DNA from 3 places in the Lysinibacillus sp. AR18-8 genome. Region 3 is predicted to be linked to each of the others. Evidence: riboswitches for the same ligand, from Rfam matches in the RefSeq annotation. Region 3 holds a riboswitch; each other region holds the start of a gene.
What was found. Region 3 has a riboswitch for cobalamin ahead of BFM98_RS06120 (hypothetical protein). Riboswitches for the same ligand answer to the same signal wherever they lie in the genome.

Region 1 (8,358 bases), 180 kb from region 3:
CACTTCGTCAATTTGGTTTCCCGCAGGATAAAGTATTAGGAATAGGGGTAGTGAATGGCCGTGATATTTGGCGTTCAAACCTGGCGGAGGTCAATGCGACAATTCAAGCCATTGAACAGCTAAGTCATGCTGCTGAACTATGGATTCAACCATCAAGTAACCTACAGCACGTTCCAATCACAACCTCTCTTGAAAATGAACTTGACCCTGTTTTAAAGCAGTCTCTGGCCTTCGCAGATGAGAAAATCGTAGAAATCACGGGGCTGACTAAATATAGACGAGATAAAGATGGTTCCTTACAACATAATTTTTCAGAAAGTATGAAGGCGATTGAGGCTCTAAAAAATCATCCAATCCGCCAAAATAAGTTAATTCATCAAGCCGTTCAAACTGTGACAAAGCAAGATTTTGAACGACACAGTAATTTTACGAAGCGACAAACGATCCAACAACAAGCCTTAGGATTACCGCTGTTTCCAACAACTACAATCGGTAGCTTCCCGCAATCAGATGAAGTGAAAAGAAATCGTAATGCGTGGCGAAAGAATCAATTATCGAATGAAGCCTATGAAACATTTTTAGAAGACGAAACAAAGCGCTGGATCTCCATACAAGAGGAATTAGATATCGATGTACTTGTTCATGGTGAATTTGAGCGTACAGATATGGTCGAATATTTCGGTGAAAAGCTGACTGGCTTTGCCTTTACAGAGAAAGCGTGGGTTGTTTCATATGGATCACGCTGTGTGAAGCCTCCGATCATTTATGGAGATGTTGCATGGGCTTCACCAATTACCGTAAAAGAATCCGCCTATGCCCAAAGCCTAACGAAGCGATTTGTAAAAGGCATGCTGACAGGGCCAGTAACAATATTAAATTGGTCCTTTGTGCGAGATGATTTGTCCCGTAAAGATGTCGCTTATCAAATTGCATTAGCACTCCGTAAAGAGGTGGAAGCACTAGAAAACGCAGGTATATCAATTATTCAAGTGGACGAGCCAGCGTTAAGAGAAGGTTTACCGCTTAGAAAGGAGGAATGGGGGGCTTACTTAGAGTGGGCTGTCAATTCCTTTAAGCTTGCGACATCTAGTGTCAAAGATGAAACACAAATCCATACACATATGTGTTACTGCGAGTTTAATGATTTCATCGAACCAATTAGCGCACTAGATGCAGATGTGATTTCCATAGAAACATCACGAAGTCATGGGGAACTTATTACCTCACTACAAGCACAGCCCTATAAAAAAGGAATTGGCTTAGGCGTCTATGATATTCATAGCCCTCGTGTACCAAGCGAGGATGAAATGCTCGCTATTATGAAAGATAGTCTACAGGTGCTGGACCGTTATCAATTCTGGGTGAATCCAGATTGTGGCTTAAAAACGAGAAAAGAAGATGAAACCGTTGCAGCTTTAGCGAATATGGTTGCTGCTACTAAAACGTTGCGTCAAGCTGTACAGCAATCTACATCAAGCTAACGAAATGATTTTTAATCTACCACATCTACTCTCCAATAACGAAGACTAGGGTAAATCCCTAGTCTTTATATGTTACGTCGATATATATATTATCTTCAGAAAGTAAAATTGACGTGAACATGCGAGCATGTTATGTTTATTACTAATTTCATAGCAATCATTACAAGTTTGAGTGAAATCGTCTTTCATTCAATTAAAAGGAAAATGGGTGAAAATCCCATGCTGTCCCGCAGCTGTAAATGAGGAGTTTTGTTTCAAATACCACTGAGGAGTACTTGGGAAGGTGAAACAAAATGATGATTCATGAGCCAGAATGCCTGCTTGTAAGAAGATTCATTGATGATCTACGAAAGATAGGGAGATGGATGGAGACTTGCTCATCGTGGGTTTTTCTGTCCTTATTCTTTTTTAGAATAAGGTTTTTTTATGCCTTCTCTTCTTCAACAAGTAGATGTATTTGTACTACGAATAGAGATAGGAGACAGAAAATGAGATTGACAAAGTATTTACTTCCTTTCCTGCTTGTCCTGACGTTCAGTTTACTTGCTGGCTGTACAGGCACGGATGAAGAAAAGGAAAAGACCTCAGCAAACCAAACAGATGAAAAAATAATAACGATTGGCTGGCCATTAGATGTCGGTCCATTGAATCCTCATACATATTTACCGAATCAAATGACTGCCCAAGCAATGGTTTATGAATCCTTGGTGGAATACAATGATGATGGTACTGTTACGCCTAAGCTCGCCGAAAGCTGGGACATCTCTGAGGATAAAACTTCGTATACTTTCCATCTAAGAAAAGACGTGAAATATTCAGACGGCACTGCATTTAATGCAGATAATGTCATTCGTAACTTTGACGCCGTTTTAGCGAATCGAGACATGCATTCTTGGATGGGCATGGTTAACCACATGAAAGAGGTTGTAAAAGTAGATGATTTTACAATTCGTCTGCAATTGGATGAGCCTTATTATCCAGTCTTAAACGAACTTGCCTTCGTCAGACCTTTCCGTTTTTTAGGGGATAACGGATTCCCAAAGGATGATATGACGCAAGATTCTATCAAAGCACCGATTGGAACAGGCCCTTGGGTATTAACTGAATACAAAAAGGACGAATATGCATTATTTAGTCGCAATGAAAACTATTGGGGAGAAAAACCACTAGTTGAACAAATAAAAGTAAAAATTATTCCTGACTCAGAATCTATTTCATTAGCATTTGAAAACGAAGAATTAGATTTAATTTATGGGCGTGGCATTATTAGTTTAGATAACTATACGTATTTAAAAGACAGTGGCAAATACAAAACTGCTACCTCTGAGCCTTTATCTACGAAAGCACTGCTATTCAATACACAATCTGGTCCATTATCTGAGCTAAAGGTACGTCAAGCCATTCAATATGCTATTAATAAGGAACAAATGGTCGACAGTATTACACATGGTACGGAAAAAGTAGCGAACACATTGTTCTGGGATGCGATTCCTTATGCCAATATAGATTTAGCACCTATTGTATACAATCCAGAAAAAGCCCAACAATTGCTAGATGAGGCAGGGTGGTTATTACCTAAGGGTGAAAAAATTCGTTCAAAAAACGGACAGCTGTTGTCTTTAGATTTGATTTACATTGCATCCGATGCGATTCAAAAACCAATGGCAGAATTAATGCAAGGTGAACTCGCAAAAATTGGCGTTCAGTTGAATTTAGAAGGGGCAGATGTAATGGTCGGTCTTCAAAAATTGATGGATGACCAGGTGGATATTAATTTCTGGCGTACCAATGGACCACCTACAGATCCACATAGCTTTGCAAATGAATCAGCTACACCAAATGCTAGTGGTGTGTACGAGGCGAAATTAGGCCTAGCAAACGCCAAAGAAATCGATACGAAAATTCACCAATTATTAGTAGGAACAGATGAACAGGAACGCGTGCAGCTTTACACGAATATTTTAACGATGTTTCATGACCAGGCACTCTTTTACCCTATTTCTTACGAAACAAATAATGTGATTTATCAACCATCTCTAAAGGATTTTGCACCACGTGCATCTGAATATGATATACCTTATGCACAAATGGCTAAAGAAAAATAAAAGTGGAGGAGAGAGTGTGTCTAGCAGAGACAGCTCTCTCTTTATCATAGGATTGAGTAGGAAGTGACAGCATGTATGAATCAACATGGATCTTTTGTTTAAAAAGAATTTTAACATTGCCCTTTGTCTTATTAGGCGTTTCCATCCTAACCTTTGTATTTATTCGTTTTGTTCCTGTAGAGCCTGCTGAAGTCATACTACGTTTGGCAAGGGTTGCGCCAACAGAGGAAGCCATTCAGGCATTACGTGAGGAACTGGGAACGGACAAGTCGTTTTTTCTTCAATATTTGCTATGGGGAAAGGGCGTAATCCAGCTAGATTTTGGAACATCTTTTGTTAGTAAATTACCTGTGGCACATGAACTATTCGTGAAATTACCCGCAACCATTGAATTAGCTATTGCTGCGTTTATCCTCATTTTAGGGCTAAGTATTCCATTCGGAGTAATAAGCGCATTGTATAAGCACACCATCATCGATAAAATCATACGATTCTTTAGCATATTGAGTGTGTCGATTCCAGCCTTTTGGTTAGGTTTCCTATTACTCTATTTATTTAGCTTAAAATTAGGACTCTTTCCGACAAACGGGAAGGGCACACCTGCTCATTTAGTTTTACCCGCCTTCTCACTGGCGTTACCAACAATTGGATTATTCGTTCAGCTTATCCGTTCAACCATCCTAGAAGAATTACAGCAGCAATATGTTCAATATGCACGGCTAAGAGGATTAAAAAGCTCCGTGATTCTTATCCGTCATGTTTTGCGAAATGCTGCTATTCCCTTGACTTCCTTGCTAGGCATGACCCTTGGCAATCTTTTAGGTGGAGCCGTGATTGTGGAGCAGGTTTTTAGCTGGCCCGGACTCGGCAGGTACTTAATAGAATCCATTATGAACAGGGATTATCCAGTTGTACAATGCTATGTGTTAATTATTGCGGTTATCTATGTGCTTGCCAATTTATGTACAGATATATTGCATCGTTTATTGGACCCTCATCTAATGATGAAGGGTAGGAGAGATTAAAAATGAAATTTGTACGAACAAAAAGTGGCAACTTAACAGGATTAATCAGTCTATTCCTCCTTGTCATTACTGGCTTATTAGGACTGTTTGCGCCAATTTTAATGCCACACGACCCTTTTGCTGTCGATATTGCTAAGAAATTTTCAGTCCCGTCTTGGGACTATCCATTAGGTACAGATCATTTAGGAAGGTGTATCTTGTCACGCCTTCTTTTAGGTATTCGTTATTCTTTAGGTGCAGCGCTCATCATTCAGCTAGTCGCTATTGTTTTAGCTATCCTACTGGGTGCTTTTGTAGCGTTGAAAAGAGGATTAATTGATTTTCTTTTTATTCGATTATGTGATATTTTATTAGCCTTTCCGACACTCGTACTTGCATTTGGGCTGTTAGGTATATTAGGTCCTAGCTTAAAAAATGTTTTAATAGCGCTCATTTTCACACAGCTTATTTATTATGCAAGAATGATCCGAGGTTTGTTTATTGGCATCAATGAGAAAGACTTTGTTCAAGCTGCTAGGATAACGGGCACTACAGGTATCCAATTAATTAGACGCCATTATATACCCAATCTATTGCCATCTATTGTCACGATTGTCGCATTAGATATCGGGAAGGTGATTTTAGAAATTGCAGGCTTTTCCTTTATCGGACTTGGGGTGCAGGCACCGATTCCAGAATGGGGCATGATGATCAATGAAGGAAAGCAATACATGAGACAGCATCCTGAATTAATGCTTTATCCAGGACTTGCCATCATCCTTGTTGTGTTATTGTTTAATCAATTAGCAAATCGTTTAAAAAGGCTTGACTAGGAAAGGGGAAGTTATGGAGAAAGTTTTAGAAGTGATAGACCTCACAGTCAAAATAGGGGAGAAAAATATATTAACCTCTATCAACCTGACAGCTTATAAAGGGCGAGTCCTAGGAATTATCGGGGAAAGTGGCAGTGGCAAGTCCATGCTTTGCCATGCCATCATGCAAACATTACCGTCCTTTGCCCATGTCAGCCAAGGGGAAGTACTCTATCTACAAGAAAATTTATTAAACGTTTCAGCTGCTAAATGGAGAGCTTATCGTGGCAGACATCTTTCGATGATTTTGCAAAACCCATCCGCTGCATTTGATCATATTCAAACGATTGAAAGTCATTTTCGAGAAACATTAAAAGCACACTTTAAGCTTACAAAAAAAGAAATGAGACAGATCGCCCTTGATGCTTTGAAAAAAGTTCATTTACCTCAGCCAGAGCAGCTCTTGTCCTACTATCCTTTCCAGTTAAGTGGAGGCATGCTACAGCGAGTGATGATTGCTCTGTCAATGGCGATACAGGCCTCCCTCTACATCGCAGACGAGCCTACGACTGCTCTGGATACCATCAATCAGAAACAAGTATTAACACTATTTAATCAAATTCGCTCAGAAACAGATGCTACCATACTCCTTGTCACGCATGATTTAGGTGTCATTGCTGAGCTTGCGGACGATGTGGCTGTGATGTATCAAGGAGAAATCGTTGAGCAAGCAAATGTTTTTGATTTTTTTGATGCGCCTCAGCATCCCTATACCAAGAAACTTTTACAAGCGAGAATGCTATGAGGTGATAAAATGACGCTACTAGAAGTAAAAAATATTGAGAAATACTATGCGCAAAGACCATTTCTATTCAAACGAGGACAGGAAGCCCCTGTATTAGAGAATGTGACATTTTCACTTCAGGAAGGAGAATGTCTTGGCATCGTCGGTCAAAGTGGTTCTGGAAAAAGCACATTAGGGCGCATTATTTTAGGGATTGAACGACCAACAAACGGAGAGCTGATCTTTCAAGGTGTCAATTTATACGAAGCACCCAGCAAAGAGAAAAAAATGATACGAAGAAATTTACAGGCTGTTTTTCAAAATAGTTATCATTCATTTAATCCAAAACAGACGATTTTCGAAATACTCGAAGAACCGTTTTTGAATTTCGAGCATTTTAGCAAAGCAGAGCGACAACAGAAAGTAAGGGAATTACTAGACTGTGTAGAGTTAGAGTGGGCAATGGCTCAAAACTATCCCTCACAGCTAAGTGGGGGACAGCAGCAACGAGTCAACATTGCTAGAGCTCTTGCATTAAAGCCGAAACTGATTGTTTTAGATGAGGCCATTAGTAGTCTTGATATGATTTTGCAAAAGACGATTATAGAGCTACTGCAAAGACTTCAAAAAGAGCTACAGCTTGCTTATCTATTCATTTCACATGATTTACAGGCCACACGTTTTATGTCAGATCGCATCCTTGTGATGCAGCATGGTCAGCTAGTGGAGGAGATAGGCAAGGATGGGACATATCAGCACCCCGCTTCACAAGCGTTATACAATGCAATTTTGCCATCACACCCGCGGGAAAGAAAAAAGAAGGATAGACCCAATTAAACAGAAACGCCATTTTGAGAAATTAAAAATGGCGTTTTCTTAATTTTTAAAGCAATATAGAAACAAAAATAAATAAAATTAATCGAGATATTAATTTTATTTATTTTTTAATTAAAATTATTAATTTTATTATTTACATCTTTAATTTCTTTATTATATAATCAGCTTAACTTAAAGGAAGGAGTTCACTATGGCTTATCAAGTAATCACAAATTGTCCTGTCTGCAGTAAAACATTAAAAATTACGAAGTTACAGTGTTCTCATTGTCACACGACCATTGAAAATGAGTTTGAATTGTCGAAGCTAGCATCCTTATCACAGGATCAGCTTCATTTTGTGGAAGTATTTTTAACCTGCCGAGGAAATATTAAAGAGGTTGAAAAGGAACTGGGGGTTTCGTATCCAACAGTTCGAGGCAAGCTAAATGATATTATTTCATCCCTTGGCTATGCTCAAAAGAAGAAAAATGAAGTAGATGAGAAAAAAATTGTAAGCATGCTTGAAAATGGCGAAATCACAACAGATGAAGCCATAAAGCTCTTAAAAGACGAATAGGGAGGAACGACCATGAAAGAGGAAATTACAAAAGTGTTAACGATGATTCAAGAGGGCAAAATTGATGCGGATAAAGGATCAGAGCTGATTCAAGTGCTACAACAGAAAGAAGAATCAGAGAATAAATTTGTGGAAAAAACAAAGTATTTAGATAAAACGTTAAAGGTCCGTGTTGTATCCACCGAAAATGATAATGTCACGGTAAATTTACCAATTAAACTTGTCAAAGCCGTATTGATGGCAGGACACAGCATCGCTGCAAGTATTCCGCAATCTGAAAAATACGTAAAAGATATCGACATCAATCTTCTTCTTGAAGCAATTGAAAATGAACTAGATGGACAAATTGTAGATATAAAATCAGCAAACGGAGATTCCGTTGCAGTCTTCATTGAGTAGAGGCGACGAATGATGCATGTAAAAGTGAAAGCAAAAGACGTTCGCTTTACCGTCCCTGTTCCCTATACTGTGCTAACCATTGTCCTCTCCATTTTAACTTCTAAATGGATTCAGCAACAAGCCAATAAGTGGACAAAGGCATACTTCGATAAAAAGAAAATAGACTTTACCTTTCCCCTCATCGACAAAGAAATGTTAAAGCCGATTATCAAGGAACTACAAAATTATAAAGGACTTGTGCTAGTCGATGTCAAAGCTCAGGACGGGACTGAGGTTAAGGTTAGACTATAATCCCAATGATAGAATGGTAAGAGCATGTTATGATAAAAGCATGCTCTTTATTAATGTAATGAGCATCATTTGAAATGGGTAAGAGATGA
Region 2 (8,422 bases), on a different contig from region 3:
AAAAGCTGAAATTGCAACGAAACAAGAAGAAGAACGTTTAGAAGCAGAGCGTAAAGCAGCTGAAGAAGAGGCAGCTCGTTTACGTGCACTTCAAGCAGCTACACCAGTTATACAAGCAACTCAAAATAATGGTGGAGGCGAACCACAAAAAATTATTGTTGGGTCAGGAGCTGGCACTGTTTCTTCAGGAGATGCCATTTCAACAGCTAAACAATTCCTAGGACGTCCTTATGTTTGGGGTGGTAGCAACCCATCAACAGGTTTTGACTGTTCAGGTCTTGTACAATGGTCATATAAGCAAGCGGGTGTTTCTTTACCTCGTACAGCATCACAACAATATTTAGCAACACAACGCATTTCAGCAGGTGAAGCACGCGTTGGGGACTTAGTGTTCTTCAGCTATGGTTCAGGTGTAGCACACGTAGGTATTTATTTAGGTAATAACACAATGATCGACGCTCAAAACAATGGTGTCGTAATTGAATCACTTGATTGGTGGAATCAATACTTAGTAGGCTTTGGACGTATTCAATAGGCCTCACTAATATATAGACGGTTGAGATAAGAAAAAGGTCATCTTTGTAGAGAAAAATATACAAAGATGACCTTTTTTGTTTTTGGAATGCTATTCTTTCAAAAGAAACAAGACGACTACTTCTATTCTTGAAAAGAGACTTTCCTGCATACTAAATTGATATTAAATTTTAAAATTTACTTTGATGACACCTGTCTCTTTCAAGGCAATAAAGAAAATAATAACGAATGGGCCGACAAGTAAACCGATAATACCAAATAACTGTAGACCTATGAACATGGAAATTAATGTTGGTAAAGTGGATAAACCGATATGGTCTCCCATTAATTTAGGCTCGACTACTCGACGAATAATAAGTAAAATAGCAGCTAAGATGAATAATTTTACAGCTATAGAGGTGTTTCCCATCAACAGGTGGTAAAGTCCCCATGGCGCTAGAATAATGATAGAGCCTAGGAATGGTACAATATCTATTAACCAGATAATAATCGTCATTGTTACTGCATATTTCGGTTGGATTAATAGCAGTCCAATGAGTGTGACGCCTCCAATAATAAAGCTTACAAATAAGTGAGCCTTCATATAGCCAAATGTTGCATCTTTTAAGCGATTTAAAATAATTTTTATCTTCTTTGCTGTATTGGGCTTTAAATATTTATAAGTGATTTGCTTTAACTTAGGCAAATCAAGCATAAATAGGAATAGCGCAATCATATAAACGAGAAGACTGATAAATAGGCTGGGTATCTCTGAAAAGAAGGCAGAAACTTTGCTATAATTAAAGAAGCTTAAAAAGGATTCTTCGACTTTCTTTATGAAATCCATAGTGGTTTTTTGAAGCGAAGCACTTACTTCAGGTGGAAAGTCTTCTGTGTATTTAGAAATATTTTCTTGCATATGAAGCCACATATCTGATAGCTTGGAAATATAATAGGGAGCTTGCTTAGATAGTAAAATTATTTGTGTCATTATTTGTGTAATAGAAAGATAACAAATAATAGATATAACAATAACACTCACTATGTAAATAAAAGCAACTGCTATTTTCCGTGACATTTTCCATTTCCGTTTAAAGAACATGACAATCGGTTCTAAGAAAAATGCACTAATCCCAGCAAGTATTAAAGGCATGGACACTGGGATAACAAAATAGGCAGCTAGAAGTAGTGATATTATCACAATCAACCGAAAAATCAATTTCCTAGCATTAAATTTATTCATAAACTCACCTTCTTTGCGAAAAAAATTAAGTTAAGTGTACCATAAATCAAATTTTATTACGTTCTGAAACAATAAAGGTAGGGATGAATTATGGAAAAAGAGATTTTGCAACTTTTTAGTAATCTAACAGAGCATGATCGCGATATTCAATATGAATCTTACGAGGAATTAATGAAAATTATGCAGGAACCCGTAGATTGGACATATGCAGTTTGGGAACAGCTAATAAAAGCACTTACATACAATAATGGTTATTCTCGTGCACGTGCTGCACAAATTTTATGCGCTTTAGCTGCAAAAAGTGATCCTGAAGAAAGGGTCTTGGAGGATTTTTTAAAGATTTGGGCTGTGACTTACGATGAACAATCTGCTACGGCAAGGCATGCATTACAAGCAATTTGGAAAATTGGACAGGCGGGTCCAGTACAAAGAGATTTGGTTGTATCGTATCTAGCTAAAAGATTTCAAACATGTATAGATGAAAAACAGCCATCTCTTATTCGTCAGGATATTATTATGTCATTTAAAAAGTTATATGATCAAACAAATGACTCGAAATTATTAGATATTGCCCATCGTTTAATTAATGAAGAACAAGATGCTAAATATAAAAAGAAGTATAAGTCAGCCATCCGTTCAAAGTAGCGAGGTGGTGTTTTTTTGTGCAAATTCTTTGATGAACGATAGAATAGTCAACTATAATGAATGAAAAAAGGGGATTATGCATGAGCATTTATAATTATCTAGTTCGGAAGCCTAATGGCGAAATTTTATCGATGGAAACATATCGTGGAAAAACAATGTTAATTGTTAACACGGCAAACCAATGCCGATTTACATATCAATTTGAAGACTTACAGAAAATGTATGATAAATATGGAAAAGAGAATTTTGTAGTTCTTGGATTCCCTTGTGATCAATTTGGCCATCAAAATCCTGAAGATGGGGAGGAAACTAAGCATCTATGCAAGGTAAACTATGGGGTCACATTCCCGATTTTTGAGCTTGTACAGGTAAATGGAGAGGCTACCCATCCACTCTTTAATTATTTAAAGCATGAAGTGGATTACCGAGAGTTTGGGAAGGCAAGTATGCAGGAGAAAATGTTGGCAGAAGCAATTGTTCAACTTGCCCCAAGCTTTTTAGATGGTCGTAATATTCGCTGGAACTTTACAAAATTTCTAGTAGATGCTAATGGTAAGACCGTCGCACGCTTTGAACCAACAGATTCACAGCTCGATATTGAAAAAGCAATTGAAACACTATTATAGTAAATTTCTTAATAATGTAAAAATTTGTTAGGGTTTTCTCTTCAAGTAGAAATAATGCTATATTTTAAAACTGTGTACAGCTATTTTTTCTGAAGCATATATGATAAACTGCTTTACAAATGAAATATTCTTGCAGAATAAAGGTGCTAATTAGCATAATCGGGAATCCGGTGAAAAACCGGAGCTGTTTCCGCAACTGTAAGTGCAGCCATTATAAAGATTTACCACTGTCTCAAAGAAGATGGGAAGGTCCTTTATAACACATTCGTTTCATGTGACGAACTGTACAAGCCAGGAGACCGACCTTTATTTGAACGTATAAAAACTTCTCGGAAGCTAGGAGGATATACGGCAAATACATAGGCTTTGTCTAGTTTGATGGCTCATTATGTTATTTTTGTCGTTCCTTTGCAAAAAGGAGCGACTTTTTTATGCCTTTCAAATAAGAATTTTTCATTATAGAAAATAGGGGGGAAGCAAGTGAAAAAAGATGCCCGTTATTCTTGTTATCCATTTATGCGTGAGAAAGCTTCAACGGTCGATTTTGAAATTCGAACAGATAGCCTGACAACACATCTAGGAGTTGCATTAGCTGCGGTAAAAAAAGAGGATGTTCAAGTTGTTGCTGAGGATTTATTGCTTATGTTACCTATGGCTTATCATGTGAATGGCTCAGTACGTGGGAAATTAGCAGTAACTGAAGAGGATTTATCTTGGTTAAGTGAACGTTATGATTTTTACGTTCGCCATGTGAAGGAAGAGATTCAAAGTTTTGTTTTACCTCAAGGAACAGAGGCTGCTGCAGCCTTACATCTTTGTCGCAGTGAGGCAAAAAAATCATATCGTACTTTACACAAAGTATCAGAAGAACGAGAGGTTCCAGCTATTCTTTTCGATTACCTTGGTTTATTAGCTAATGTATGTTTTGTCATGGCTGTTTTTATGAATCAGCAAGCTGGAATAGCGGAAATACCGTTTATTAGTAAATCCTACCCAATGAAAAAGAAAAAGGAGAATAACAATGAAAAAAGTATTTAATTTCCAATGGCTATCAGTGTTCTTACTTGCACTGGTATTAGCAGGCTGTGGCACTGCTGAAGATACAAAAAATAAAGATGCTTCGCAAGATACACAACAAGCAGAGAAAACAAGCTATAAAGTGACAGATGACCGTGGAGTGGAAATAGCGTTTAATGAAGTACCAAAAACAGTTGTATCTTTACAACCAAGTAATACTGAAATTTTGTTTGCTTTAGGTGTTGGCGATAAAATTGTAGGAGCAACTGAGTACGATACTTACCCAGAGGAAGCACAAAAAATTGAACGTGTCTCTGATACTACGAACTTTAACAGTGAAAGAATTATAGCGTTAAAGCCAGATGTTGTCATTGCTTATACAATCGGTGATAAGGATGCCCTAAAGCCGCTTGAGGACGCAGGAATTAAAGTGTTTGTTATTCAATCTGCGACTACTTTCGACGATGTTTATGGAGATATCGAACAAATTGCTGCTGTGATGGATGTTGCTGATAAAGGAAATAAATTAAACGAAGAGATTAAAGCGAAAATTGCTGAAGTACAAACGAAGGTGAAGGATGTCAAAACGCCGAAAAATGTTTATTTAGAGGTTAGCCCTAAGCCAGACATATATACAGCAGGCTCTAGCACTTTCCAGCAAGAAATATTAGATGCAGCTAATGTTAATAATGTTTTTTCTGACTTGAATAGCTGGGCAAAAGTGAATGAGGAAGATGTTATTGCGAAAAATCCAGATGTTATTTTAACAACAGTAAACTATACAGAAGATCCAATAGGAGAAATTCTTGGACGAGATGGTTGGAATACTGTGAAAGCTATTCAAAACAAAGCGGTATTGTCCATTGATACAGATATCTCTAATCGACCTGGTCCGCGTATTGGTGAAGCTGTAGAATTAGTAGCGAAGGCTGTGTACCCAGAGTTATTTAAATAAGAAATATTTCCATGCTAGCTGTCAGCCATTCAGCTAGCATTTTTTATGTGGTTTAAATTATTACCTAGCGTGAAAATTGGAATTAATGTAGTTTGTTCTTTAAAATAAAAGTAAGTATGCTTGATAATCTTAGGAGGTGTAGTGATTGGAGCAATTAGAGACAAAGATAATTCCATTTGAAGCAGTCTATAATTTCCGAGACATGGGTGGATATAAAACAAAAGATGGGCGTAGGGTAAAGAACGGTTTATTTTACCGCTCAGCTGCCCTTGGAAAAATGACACTGGCGGATAAAGAGCTATTTGAAACGTTAGGGATTAAAACCATTTTTGATTATCGCGATAACAATGAGGCGTATCATAATCCTAACCCAGTGTTCTCGCATGCTCAATATATACAAATCCCAGCGAAGGGTAATCATGCTTTTGAAATGCCAACCAATGCTGGTGGTAGAGATTTCTATAAAGTGGTAAGCCCTGAGATGTTTCGGGATTTTTATGCACAAATGCCTTTTAACAATCTTTCATTTAAAGAGTTAATGCAAACGATTCAAAATCCTAATAATCTAGGTCTTGTACATCATTGCGCAGTTGGTAAGGACCGAACGGGTATTGGAGGAGCACTTATTTTACTAGCTTTAGATGTACCTGAGGAGACTATCATGGAGGATTATTTAGATACTAATATACATTTACGTCCAATGGTAGAACGAATGGCTCAGGCTATTCAGCATCAGTATAATGAGCAAGAACTACAGCAATTTTATGCATTAATGTCCGCCCGTGAAGACTATTTACAAGCAGCATTGGATGCGATGGATCGTCGCTATGGTTCTAAGACTGGGTTTTTAGAGCAGGAATTTGGCCTAACAATTGAAAAACGAGAGCAATTACAATCTTATTGCTTAATTTAAAAATGAGCCCTTTCACACGATGTGAAAGGGATTTTTTATGTGGAAGCGCTGTCTTCCTATAAATCTCTTTACAGTCTGAATATTTGTGATAAGATACAATAGATTTTTAAGAAAAAATAGGAGAAGTGAAAGTATTGGCAGACACAATTAAAGAGACAAATAAGTTAAGTCTATTCCATTTAACATGGCCAATCTTCTTAGAAGTTTTTCTATTTATGTTGATGGGACTAGCCGATACTTTTATGCTCAGTGCTTTATCAGATAATGCTGTATCAGGAGTAGGTGCAGCCAATCAATATATCCATATTGCCATCTTGATTCTGGAGGTAGTGGGCAATGGTGCATCTATTGTTGTTTCTCAGTATTTAGGCTCCAAACGCTTTTTTGAAGCGGCCAAGATCTCGGCGTTAGCGGTCACGATGAATTTGGTCGTTGGGCTTTTAATGAGTATTTTATTTTTCTTCTTTGCGAGACATTTAATGACAATGATGAACTTGCAGGGAGAAGTACTCCACTATGCACAAAGTTACTTAGCCATCATTGGGAGTTTTATTTTCCTACAGGCTATTATTAATGCACTCGCTGCAATTATTCGTGTACATGGTTGGACAAAACAAACTATGTACGTTTCGCTTGGCATGAACGTCTTACATGTTGTGCTAAACTACGGTCTTATTTTTGGGAATTTAGGTTTACCAGAGCTTGGTGTGAAAGGAGCGGCTATTTCCTCTGTCATTAGTCGCGGATTAGCTGTCCTAGTATTTTTCTGGTTGCTGTATCAGGTAATGGAAGTGCGCGTAAAGTTACAATATTATTTTGAGTATTCAAAGGAATATGTGAGAAAAATACTAAACATTGGTTTACCATCTGCGTTTGAACAGGTACTTTATCAATTTTGCCAAATCATCTTTTTATATTATGCGACTTACTTAGGAGCAGAAACACTAGCAGCACGACAATATGCTATGAATATTTCGATGTTTACGTATTTATTTGCAATTGCCATTGGTACAGGAACAGCCATTATTATTGGTCGTCATGTAGGTGCAGGAGAAAAAGATGAGGCGTATCATCAGCTATGGAAAAGTGTTCGTGCAGCATTTGCTTTTACGATTATTATGGTCGCAGTCGTTACGCTATTCCGTAAGCCACTTATGCAGGTATTTACTGATAATCCAGAAGTCATTAAAATTGGGGCATCCGTGTTAGCATTAAGTATTTTGCTAGAGACTGGTCGCACAATGAATATCGTTGTCATTAACTCTTTACGCGCTTCTGGGGATGCTAGATTCCCTGTGAAAATTGGTTTTCTATCAATGGTTTGCATGAGCCTGCCGCTTGGCTATTTATTTGTCTTTGTATTGGATTGGGGCTTGGTCGGAATTTGGCTAGCCATTTCAGCAGATGAATGGGTGCGGGCAATTATCGTATACTTTAGATGGAAAAGTCGTAAATGGGAGCGTTATGCTCTTGTATCACCGAACGATAAGAAGGAGGCATAGAAATGGGCGCATTATCGAAACGTGCTATCGGGGCGGCATTAATGGATCAACATATCACCCTTTTTGCTTGTCCAATCTGTCAGCAATCAATGCATGTCTATGAGCAGGGGAGATTGGTTTGTACTTCTAACCATTCCTTTGATATTGCGAAACAAGGCTATGTCAATATGCTGACACATAACGCCGCTTCTAAATATAGTAAGAGCCTTTTTGAATCCCGCAAGGCTGTTATTGATAGTGGGATTTATGATGCTGTAGAAGCCCGAATCGGTGAGCTTATAAGCTCTGCAAAAACGGTGCTCGATACTGGTTGTGGAGAGGGCTCACATTTAGCTCGCATTATGAATGATAGAGATCATGGTATTGGCGTTGGAATTGACATAGCGAAGGAGGGCATTTTGGCTGCAGCACGTCATTATCCTCAACAAATTTGGTGTGTAGGGGATTTAGCTAAAAGTCCATTTGCTCAAGCGAGTTTCGATGCCATTTTAAATATACTATCACCAGCAAATTATGAGGAGTTTAAACGACTTCTTACACCGAATGGCTGTCTTGTGAAGGTTGTACCGCAAAGTGGTTATTTGCGGGAATTGCGTGCTCAATTATATGCAGATTCAAACAAGGAAACTTATTCTAATGAACAAATTGTAGCTCGTTTTCAAGAAAGTTTTTGTGAGGTAAACGTAGAACGTGTAACTTATACTTTACCGCTTTCAGAAGAGCTAGTACCCGCTCTATTAGAGATGACACCAATGGGTTGGCATAAAGCAGAACAAACAGCCGCTGAACTAAATGAAATCACGATTGATGTGGATCTATTAGTAGGGAAGGTTTAAGTTGGTCACCTGCAATTGCAGTATACTGGTATTTTCGATTACAATGGGAATAACTATTGAATAAGGTAGGAATGTAACAGTGTATAAACTAGCAGCAAATGTTGTCAAAGTAATATTAAAATTAATGGGTTCAAAGGCTCGTGTATACGGAGAAGAAAACTTGCCGAAAGAG
Region 3 (8,422 bases):
ACACTGCTAGCGATTTATCAGGCAATTGATGGGCCAGAGCAGCTATTTGCCATTCATGATGAGCCCAATCCAGCGTGTGCAGTAGGTCAAAAAATCAAGCATACATTAGAGGGTGTCTATACATCTGTGTGGCTGGCAATGGAAGAGCAATTACAAGCACAGACGCTACAGGATGTGCTAGATCAGCTTCGTACTTAGACGGAGATGGTCTTCTTGTATCTAACCTGTAACTAAAATGGTTACAACTAAACCTTAGGAGGAATAAATCATGAAAATTGCCGTAATTGGTGCAACAGGAAAAGCTGGACAAAAAATAGTAGAGGAAGCGGTACAACGTGGTCATGAGGTCACAGCCATCGTTCGTTCAGCAGCAAAAGTGACAGCTGCTATTCCAGTAATTGAAAAAGATGTGTTTGATGTGACGCAAGATGATGTAAAAGGCTTCGATGTCGTTGTCAATGCATTCGGTGCTCCAGCTGGACAAGAAGATTTACATGTCAAAGCTGGTCGTCATTTGATCTCGATTTTCCAAGGTATTCCTACAAAATTAGTGGTTGTAGGGGGAGCGGGCAGTCTATTTGTGGACCCAGAGAAAAAAGTACGTGTGATGGATACACCAGATTTCCCAGCCATGTATTTAGCAACAGCGCAAAATCAAGGACAAAACCTACAGGATTTACAACAATCATCCATTACTTGGACATTTATTAGTCCATCTGCATTTTTCGATCCAGAAGGACCACGTACAGGTCACTATACAGCAGGAGTCGACCACTTATTAGTAAATGGCGCGGGGGAAAGCTATGTCAGCTATGCAGATTACGCAGTGGCTGTCGTCGATGAATTAGAAAACCCACAGCACGTTAATAGCCGTTTCACAGTAACGTCAAATAAATAATAAAATGCAACCGAGCGTAGGAAATGCGCTCGGTTTTTTGTGATTTTTTTGCTTTTTTGAAGGATTTTTTTCGTTTACAGAAAAATGACTGTTTACAATACGACTTTTATTAGCTACTATCAAGTGTGAGTATTACATAAAAGGAGACGACAATAATGTCAACACAACGAATAGAAAAAGATTTTTTAGGTGAGCGCGTATTACCAGCAGAGGCGTATTACGGAATTCAAACACTACGTGCTACGGAAAACTTCCCAATTACAGGCTACACAATTCACTCTTCACTTATTAAAGCAATGGGGATTGTGAAAAAGGCAGCTGCATTAAGTAATATGGAAGTACACCTATTATCAAAAGAAATTGGTGAGGCAATTGTCGAAGCAGCGCAAGAAGTGATTGATGGCAAATGGGATGCTGAATTTATTGTAGACCCAATTCAAGGTGGTGCAGGTACATCCATCAATATGAATGCCAATGAAGTCATCGCTAACCGTGCCCTAGAAATTTTAGGGAAAGAAAAAGGTGACTATCACACAGTAAGCCCAAACAGTCATGTCAATATGTCACAATCAACAAATGATGCTTTCCCAACAGCTATTCATATCGCTGTGTTAAATTTAATAGATGAATTATTAGTAACGATGGATTATATGCAATCCGTTTTCCATCAAAAAGCAGAGCAATTTGCTCATGTCATTAAAATGGGACGTACGCATTTACAGGATGCCGTGCCAATCCGCTTAGGACAAGAGTTTGAAGCTTATTGCCTCGTTATCAACCGTGACATCGTACGCATTCGTCAAACTCGCCCGAATTTATATGATGTGAACATGGGTGCAACGGCTGTCGGAACAGGCTTAAATGCCTTCCCAGACTACATTAAATCTGTTGATGAGCATCTTGCTGAAATTTCTGGTTTACCATTAAAAGGTGCAACGCATTTAGTGGATGCAACACAAAATACAGATGCCTACACAGAAGTATCAGGCGCTTTAAAAATCTGTATGATTAATATGTCTAAAATTGCTAATGACTTGCGTTTAATGGCTTCTGGTCCTCGCGCAGGCTTAGGAGAAATCCTGTTACCAGCTCGTCAACCAGGTTCTTCAATTATGCCAGGTAAAGTTAACCCAGTTATGCCTGAGGTGCTGAATCAAGTAGCCTTCCAAGTAATTGGGAATGACCATACAATTTCTCTAGCATCGGAAGCTGGTCAATTAGAATTAAACGTAATGGAGCCTGTATTAGTGTTCAACCTAATCCAATCGATTAGCATTATGAATAATGTATTCCGTGCGTTTACAGAAAACTGCTTAAAAGATATTGAAGCAAATGAAGAGCGCATGAAAGAATATGTAGAAAAAAGTGTAGGCGTGCTAACAGCAGTTAACCCTCACATCGGTTATGAAGTAGCTGCTCGTCTAGCACGTGAAGCTATTTTAACAGGTCGTTCAATTCGTGAGCTTTGCATTGAAGAAGGCGTCCTAACAAAAGAACAATTAGACTTGATTTTAGATCCATATGAAATGACACACCCAGGTATTGCGGGTTCTAGTATCATGAAATTAAAATAAAACGAGCAATGATGGACTGTAGACATGCCCTAAAAGGCTGTCTATAGTCTTTTTTTGTAGACCTTTTCTCATATAAAATAGAGCGTATCCTTATGTATTTTAGGATTATTCAACTATAATAATGGTATGGAAGACATATTTTAGTTGGGGGAATTTGTAATGAGTTTACGAAAAAAGAGTTTACTTGGCTTTTCCGTTTTAAATGTTTTAATGATCGTTATTTTATTTATCGATTTAGCCAATGTAACGACATTAGATTGGTTTTCTACCGTGTTAACGATTGTAGGCATCGCTATTACACTATCTTACACAGTGTATGTCCACTACAAAGTGATACAGCCTATCAAACAAATCACAGAGGCTGCACAAGGAATTACGGCAGGTCAATTAGATACCGTTGTCATTGAGGTTCGTGATAATGATGAAATTTCTCAACTAGCACAATCCTTTTTAGAGATGCAGGAACAATTACGAACAATGACACAAAAAATTGCGCACAGCTCTACAGATTTATCGGCAAGCATCGAGGAATTATCTGCGAGTACGAATGAAATTACGCTTGCTGTGGAAGAAGTAGATCAACAAATGGAGAAGACGTCAGAGGGCTTGAAGCAAGCAGCACAATCGGCTAATGATAGTGCTAAATCTATGCAAGAAACCGTTGATGGCATTGAGCGAATTACAGTAGCCACACAAGATGTGTTTGTGCATGCGAAAGATGCTAGCGAGATAGCAGGAAATGGTGCAAATATTTTACATGTGGCAAAAGAGCAAATGCAATTTATTTCCTCTTCAACAGAAAAAACAAGTGGATTGATGCAGCAATTATCCCTTAAAATGTCAGATATTAAATCAATGACAGATATGATTACTACCATTACAGATCAAACAAATCTACTAGCATTAAATGCGGCCATAGAAGCAGCACGCGCTGGGGAGCATGGTAAAGGCTTTGCCGTTGTAGCTGAAGAAGTGCGTCAATTAGCAGAACAATCAAAGCACTCTGCTACGCAAATTGTGGATTTAGTTGTAGGAATAGAAAGTGATACAAAACAAGTAGCCTCATCAGTAGAAGCTGATTTGAAAAATGTTCAACAAGGAGTGTATGTCATTGACGAAGCGACAAAATCATTTGGCACAATTTCACAGCATGTTAGTCAGATGACAAGTCAGCTGGAGGATATTTCGACGACAGCTGAGCAGCTTTCAAGTAGCGCCAATGAAGTGGCATCCACTGTGACAACCATCGCAGCTGGCATGGGCAAGCTATCGAATTATACAGAAGCTGTTTTACATTCAATGGATGAGCAAACAGCCTCAATGCAAGCAGTTAATCATGTCACACAGGATTTAAGTGTCCAAGCGGATAACTTACAAAAGTTAACTAACCAGTTTCAGGTTTAGGCAATGAAAAGGTATGTTGCTAGGTTTTTAAGCCCTAAATAAGCCTTTTCATCAATACTACGAAAAGCCGCACAATGGCACTAATTGACCATAAAAACACTTTCCTAGAATACATGGAAAGTGTTTTTATGGTCGAACCAGCGCAATTAGTTTCCCAGTGAACTCCTCAGATAGTGTGTAGATCGTATGCGTATCCTAGACATGCATCAAACTACTGTTTTGACCTTTATCACCTAACCAAAGATGATAGCCATATTTGTTTCCTGCCTTATCCACTATTTGTACATCATATTCTGGCGAAGCCATATTGACAATACCCTCGTCTTTGACAGCTGTTGCAATGGCTTGTTGGAATAGTGTAAGTGATTCTTCATCCGTATATTCTTTAAAAAAATCAGTGTTCACCTTGTTAAATTTAGCACCAATAGAAATGCTGACCTTAGCTAATTCTTCATCTGGTTTTTCATTACATCCTAGTAAAACAACGGCTAGTAGAGACACTAAGGCAGCTATCATTATTCGCAACCACTCACCCCCTTTATAGGCTAAATAATACCACCATTTCCTGTCGTAGCTCTCACTTCTTTGTAATACATTAAATAAACGAGAGTGAAAGGGGACAGATAGTGGGCTTATTTGATGGATTGATCGGCAATGCAAGCGAGGTGAATTTAGAAAAACTACAGGAGGAGGTCCATAATTTATTAATTCCAAACGAGACAGTCAAGAACGCCTATAAAATTATTAGAGACACGTTTATTTTTACCAATAAACGATTGATCCTCATTGATAAGCAAGGAGTGACTGGCAAGAAAACAGAGTATCATTCCATTCCCTATAAAAATATCGTTCATTTTTCAGTCGAAACAGCTGGAACATTTGATTTAGATGCAGAGCTTAAAATATGGGTGTCTGGCAGTCCATTACCGATTCAAAAAAACTTCAATAAGGCGACAAATATTTATAAGGTGCAAAGCGTCTTAGCACAGTATGTGTTGGGGACGTAATGAAGGTGCTAATAGTACATGTGCACAACCAAAAGCCCGCAAATATGCGAGGCTTTTTTGTCGTGCCAGAAGAGGACGGCGTAAGGGATTTTAAGTCGGCTTCATGATTACGGTAGGCTCGAAAATACTGATAAGCGTAAATAAGAACGCCTTGCCGAAGTCTTATTCAAAGACAATCATTTCTCCAACTTCTTTAAACCCGAAGCGTTTGTATATATTCTTTCCATCCTCTGATGCCTGTAAGACTACGGGCTTTCGCTTATCAATTGTTTGACTGAGTAGGAATTGAAACATCTCACTGCCATACCCCTTGCCCCTATACGCATCTTTTGTCATCACATCATAAATCCCATAGCTATGTTTACTGTCTATTAATAATCCCGTAGCGATAGGTATTTCCTTTAAACAGCCAATAAACATTCGAGCATTTGATGCTAACTTTTCCTGTGAGAATTTATGAAAATAAGTTTCTAATGCTTCTCTTTCTGCTGTTTCTCCAAATAAACTTAGAAAAACTTCCTTATATTGTAGAAGCTCTTCCTTGTTGCTTACTTCTGTGATGGTAAGATGATTGGAAATTCGTGGACCTGTGTGAAGTGTATGGTCAAGCTTCATCATCATATTTCGTTCAGCTTCCTGTAAATTGCAGTCTTTTATCAGCTGTATCCAATCATCGCTTAGATAGTTGGCATCCACCCACGTGTTGAAAGGAAGTTTATTAACAATGAAATGATTAATCCTTTGTTTAAGATGATTTTCCTTATGAATCATAGGCGATTTCACTACTAGCAAATTAAATGTATCAGTTGGAATATTTGTATTGGCTATGACAAAATGAGCTTCCTCTATAATTTGTCCAGAAACAGCTTGAGTAAATAGTTTCATTTTTTCCTCTAAATTACTCGTCACTAATTGTTGACTTGCTTTCATATCTTTCATCCTTTCACTATTAGTAGTGCGCACTATCTTTTATTATAGAGTCATTGAAAGATTAAAAATACTGAGTTCACCGTTTTTATATCCTCCCATAATTTTCAGAAAACAATCAGGCACGAAAAGCAAGGATGATTAGTAGTTTGGAAAATATTGTGATATTTGACTTTAGAAAAACACTACTTTACAATTGATTTTAGTAATCTAATAGGAATGTGCATATACTCATTCCTTTGACAACTGAATAGCGTGTAGTAATAGGTGCAAATTGCGTGCAATTTGCTTAAAAGGGAAGTCGGTGCAAATCCGACACTGTCCCGCAACTGTAAATGTGAGCGACTTTTCAGTATCCACTGTCTTTGGACGGGAAGGAGAAAAGAAGCGATGATCATGAGTCAGGATACCTGCCTGTTACGAGTACACACCATAAACCTACGAGGAATAGGAGGTGGCATGTTGACAAAACAGAATGCTCTGTTCGTCACAGTACGTCAAACGCCCATAGTAAATGAAAGGGTTCACAATCGAACTCGTTCACACATACTTAGGGTTTGTTTGGCATTGTGTGATGAAAGAAGATAAAATGAAGGATTTCCTCAAAAGTAGGGAGTCCTTTTTGTTTTGAAAATATGTACGCAAAGGGGATGCACGTATGACAAATATTCATGTAACGACAACGTTGGAAACGCCTTATGAAGATCTGAACATTTGTAAGCAACCACGAACAGAAGTTGCCAAGAAAGCGAAAACAAGAATGGTGGTCGAGTCTCTGATCGATCAATTATTAGCAACGAAGCTGATTCGCAATGATCGCTTCTTTGAGCAAATCTTATATAATAAAGAAATTATTTGGATACAAAATGGGGATGTGGACGGTCATCTTTTAGCGAAAGCAGCCATAGCAGATGAACTAAAAACAAAGACGAATAGTTTTATGATGTACATGCCGACCAATCCGATTGTCTATGAGGTCAACGGAGAAGCGTATCACTTAATTACGCGCATTGATTCTACACGCGCAAAGCCCAACCTCGACCGTCTATCATTGGAGCCAAAGCCTGTTTTAAGTGCCGCTCGTGTCAATGACTTATTATGCTCGATTGTCATGCGCTTTTACGAAACATATTTATATGATTTAGCATCTCATCATGACAAACTCATTGCATTTGTGCAGCAGGAATATGCCCAATTTATTGAAGCGGTGCAAGCGTTAAATGATTATCATTTCAACTGGCATCCACGTGGCAACGGTCACGAGCTTTTACTGCAATTAATTGATCATCTACAACTATTAAAAAGTCAACCTGGTAAGGTACTAATTGATTTTACGAACAAGCATGACTATGTAATAGTTGAACCCGCATATTTGTTGGACAATCCAACAAAGAAAGCTGTCGGTGCACTATAAAAACAAGCCCTCCATTTTTTGGAGGGCTTGTAATATCTTATGGCAGGGTAGAGATATATTGATGCCCAAGCAAGAAATACCCGCGCTAGAGCGATGGATACCCGTGGAAGCCGAGGAAATACCAGAAGTGCCCACCCTACAGGCAATGCATGGCTGCCTGTGCTTCTTGCCATGGAACCGAATATCCTTTGCCCTTAGCACAAAAGATACTAGAGGAACTATACTCAGGGTCGGCATTTTTATCGTAGCCAATCTGTGCAATCACATCCTCTGTATTATGGCACACATCATAGCCATCAAATTGGAGTGTGAGTGCACCTTTCCCATTTGTATAGGCGGCAAAGGTTGTGCTGTAGCTCATTAAAGTGGCAACAGGTGCACGACCTGTTAGGATAACATCCGTTTCGGATAAAATCGGGTCATCGAACGTGCCAGCTGCTTGCTGAATATCAGTCATCATACGACTGATAAAGTCATTTGAAGCTTTCATTTTAAAGCGATAATAGGGTTCAAGTAGGACATTTTGTGCCTGCTCCAGCCCCTGACGCAGGGCACGGAAACTGGCTTCACGGAAATCTCCCCCCGATGTATGTTCATTGTGCCCGCGACCTGTTAGAAGTGTAAAATGAATATCTGTTACAGGGAAGCCTGTTAGTAGCCCATGATGGTCACGCTCAAACAGATGCTTTTCAACAAGGCGCTGATTGCCTACAGATAAATGATCGGCATGACAGGCATTGGTGAAGGTATTACCTGTTCCACGTGGATTTGGCTCCATTAATAAATGAACTTCTGCATAATGCTTGAGGGGCTCGAAATGACCATAGCCCGTTACGGTCGTTTCAATGGTTTCCATGTATAAAATTTGCGGCTCACCAAAGGAGACAGCTAATGAAAAACGCGTCATTAATACCTCTGTCAGGACCTCCAATTGAATGGCACCCATAATATGCACATGGATTTCCTGAAATTTTTCCTGCCAGACCACACGCAAGGACGGCTCTTCTGCTTCGAGTAACCGGAAAATCTGTAGCACTTCCTTGATATGCTGATCACCCTCATATTGAACCTTTGCCTGTAAGGTTGGGACAAGTTCATAGGGCTGTGATAGCATCGTTGTACCGATTCGATCCCCAATGTTTGCCTGGCTCAGTCCTTTGATAGCGAAAATTTCTCCTGCCTCTACCTGTTGAACGGT

Region 1: it holds a riboswitch for cobalamin, as region 3 does, so the genes downstream of both, nikA (nickel ABC transporter substrate-binding protein) here and BFM98_RS06120 (hypothetical protein) in region 3, are expected to answer to the same signal.
Region 2: it holds a riboswitch for cobalamin, as region 3 does, so the genes downstream of both, BFM98_RS17100 (hypothetical protein) here and BFM98_RS06120 (hypothetical protein) in region 3, are expected to answer to the same signal.

The regions. Positions count from the first base shown of each region.
Region 1 is NZ_MDGU01000006.1:114,596-122,953, reverse strand. Features, by position in the region: gene metE (5-methyltetrahydropteroyltriglutamate--homocysteine S-methyltransferase) at 1-1,481, shown strand, start outside; cobalamin riboswitch at 1,629-1,820, shown strand; gene nikA (nickel ABC transporter substrate-binding protein) at 1,970-3,586, shown strand; gene nikB (nickel ABC transporter permease) at 3,658-4,611, shown strand; gene BFM98_RS05310 (ABC transporter permease subunit) at 4,614-5,423, shown strand; gene BFM98_RS05305 (ABC transporter ATP-binding protein) at 5,437-6,207, shown strand; gene BFM98_RS05300 (ABC transporter ATP-binding protein) at 6,217-7,023, shown strand; gene BFM98_RS05295 (DUF2089 domain-containing protein) at 7,214-7,579, shown strand; gene BFM98_RS05290 (SHOCT-like domain-containing protein) at 7,592-7,978, shown strand; gene BFM98_RS05285 (hypothetical protein) at 7,988-8,269, shown strand.
Region 2 is NZ_MDGU01000023.1:161,991-170,412, forward strand. Features, by position in the region: gene BFM98_RS17080 (C40 family peptidase) at 1-535, shown strand, start outside; gene ytvI (sporulation integral membrane protein YtvI) at 698-1,756, opposite strand; gene BFM98_RS17090 (hypothetical protein) at 1,847-2,401, shown strand; gene BFM98_RS17095 (glutathione peroxidase) at 2,482-3,027, shown strand; cobalamin riboswitch at 3,152-3,349, shown strand; gene BFM98_RS17100 (hypothetical protein) at 3,508-4,065, shown strand; gene BFM98_RS17105 (ABC transporter substrate-binding protein) at 4,049-4,999, shown strand; gene BFM98_RS17110 (tyrosine-protein phosphatase) at 5,145-5,912, shown strand; gene BFM98_RS17115 (MATE family efflux transporter) at 6,047-7,414, shown strand; gene BFM98_RS17120 (putative RNA methyltransferase) at 7,417-8,250, shown strand; gene BFM98_RS17125 (lysophospholipid acyltransferase family protein) at 8,330-8,422, shown strand, end outside.
Region 3 is NZ_MDGU01000006.1:290,523-298,944, reverse strand. Features, by position in the region: gene BFM98_RS06155 (Rrf2 family transcriptional regulator) at 1-198, shown strand, start outside; gene BFM98_RS06150 (NAD(P)-dependent oxidoreductase) at 269-898, shown strand; gene aspA (aspartate ammonia-lyase) at 1,054-2,472, shown strand; gene BFM98_RS06140 (methyl-accepting chemotaxis protein) at 2,632-3,876, shown strand; gene BFM98_RS06135 (YhfM domain-containing protein) at 4,072-4,392, opposite strand; gene BFM98_RS06130 (PH domain-containing protein) at 4,503-4,883, shown strand; gene BFM98_RS06125 (GNAT family N-acetyltransferase) at 5,046-5,813, opposite strand; cobalamin riboswitch at 6,059-6,242, shown strand; gene BFM98_RS06120 (hypothetical protein) at 6,469-7,224, shown strand; gene BFM98_RS06115 (elongation factor G) at 7,361-8,422, opposite strand, start outside.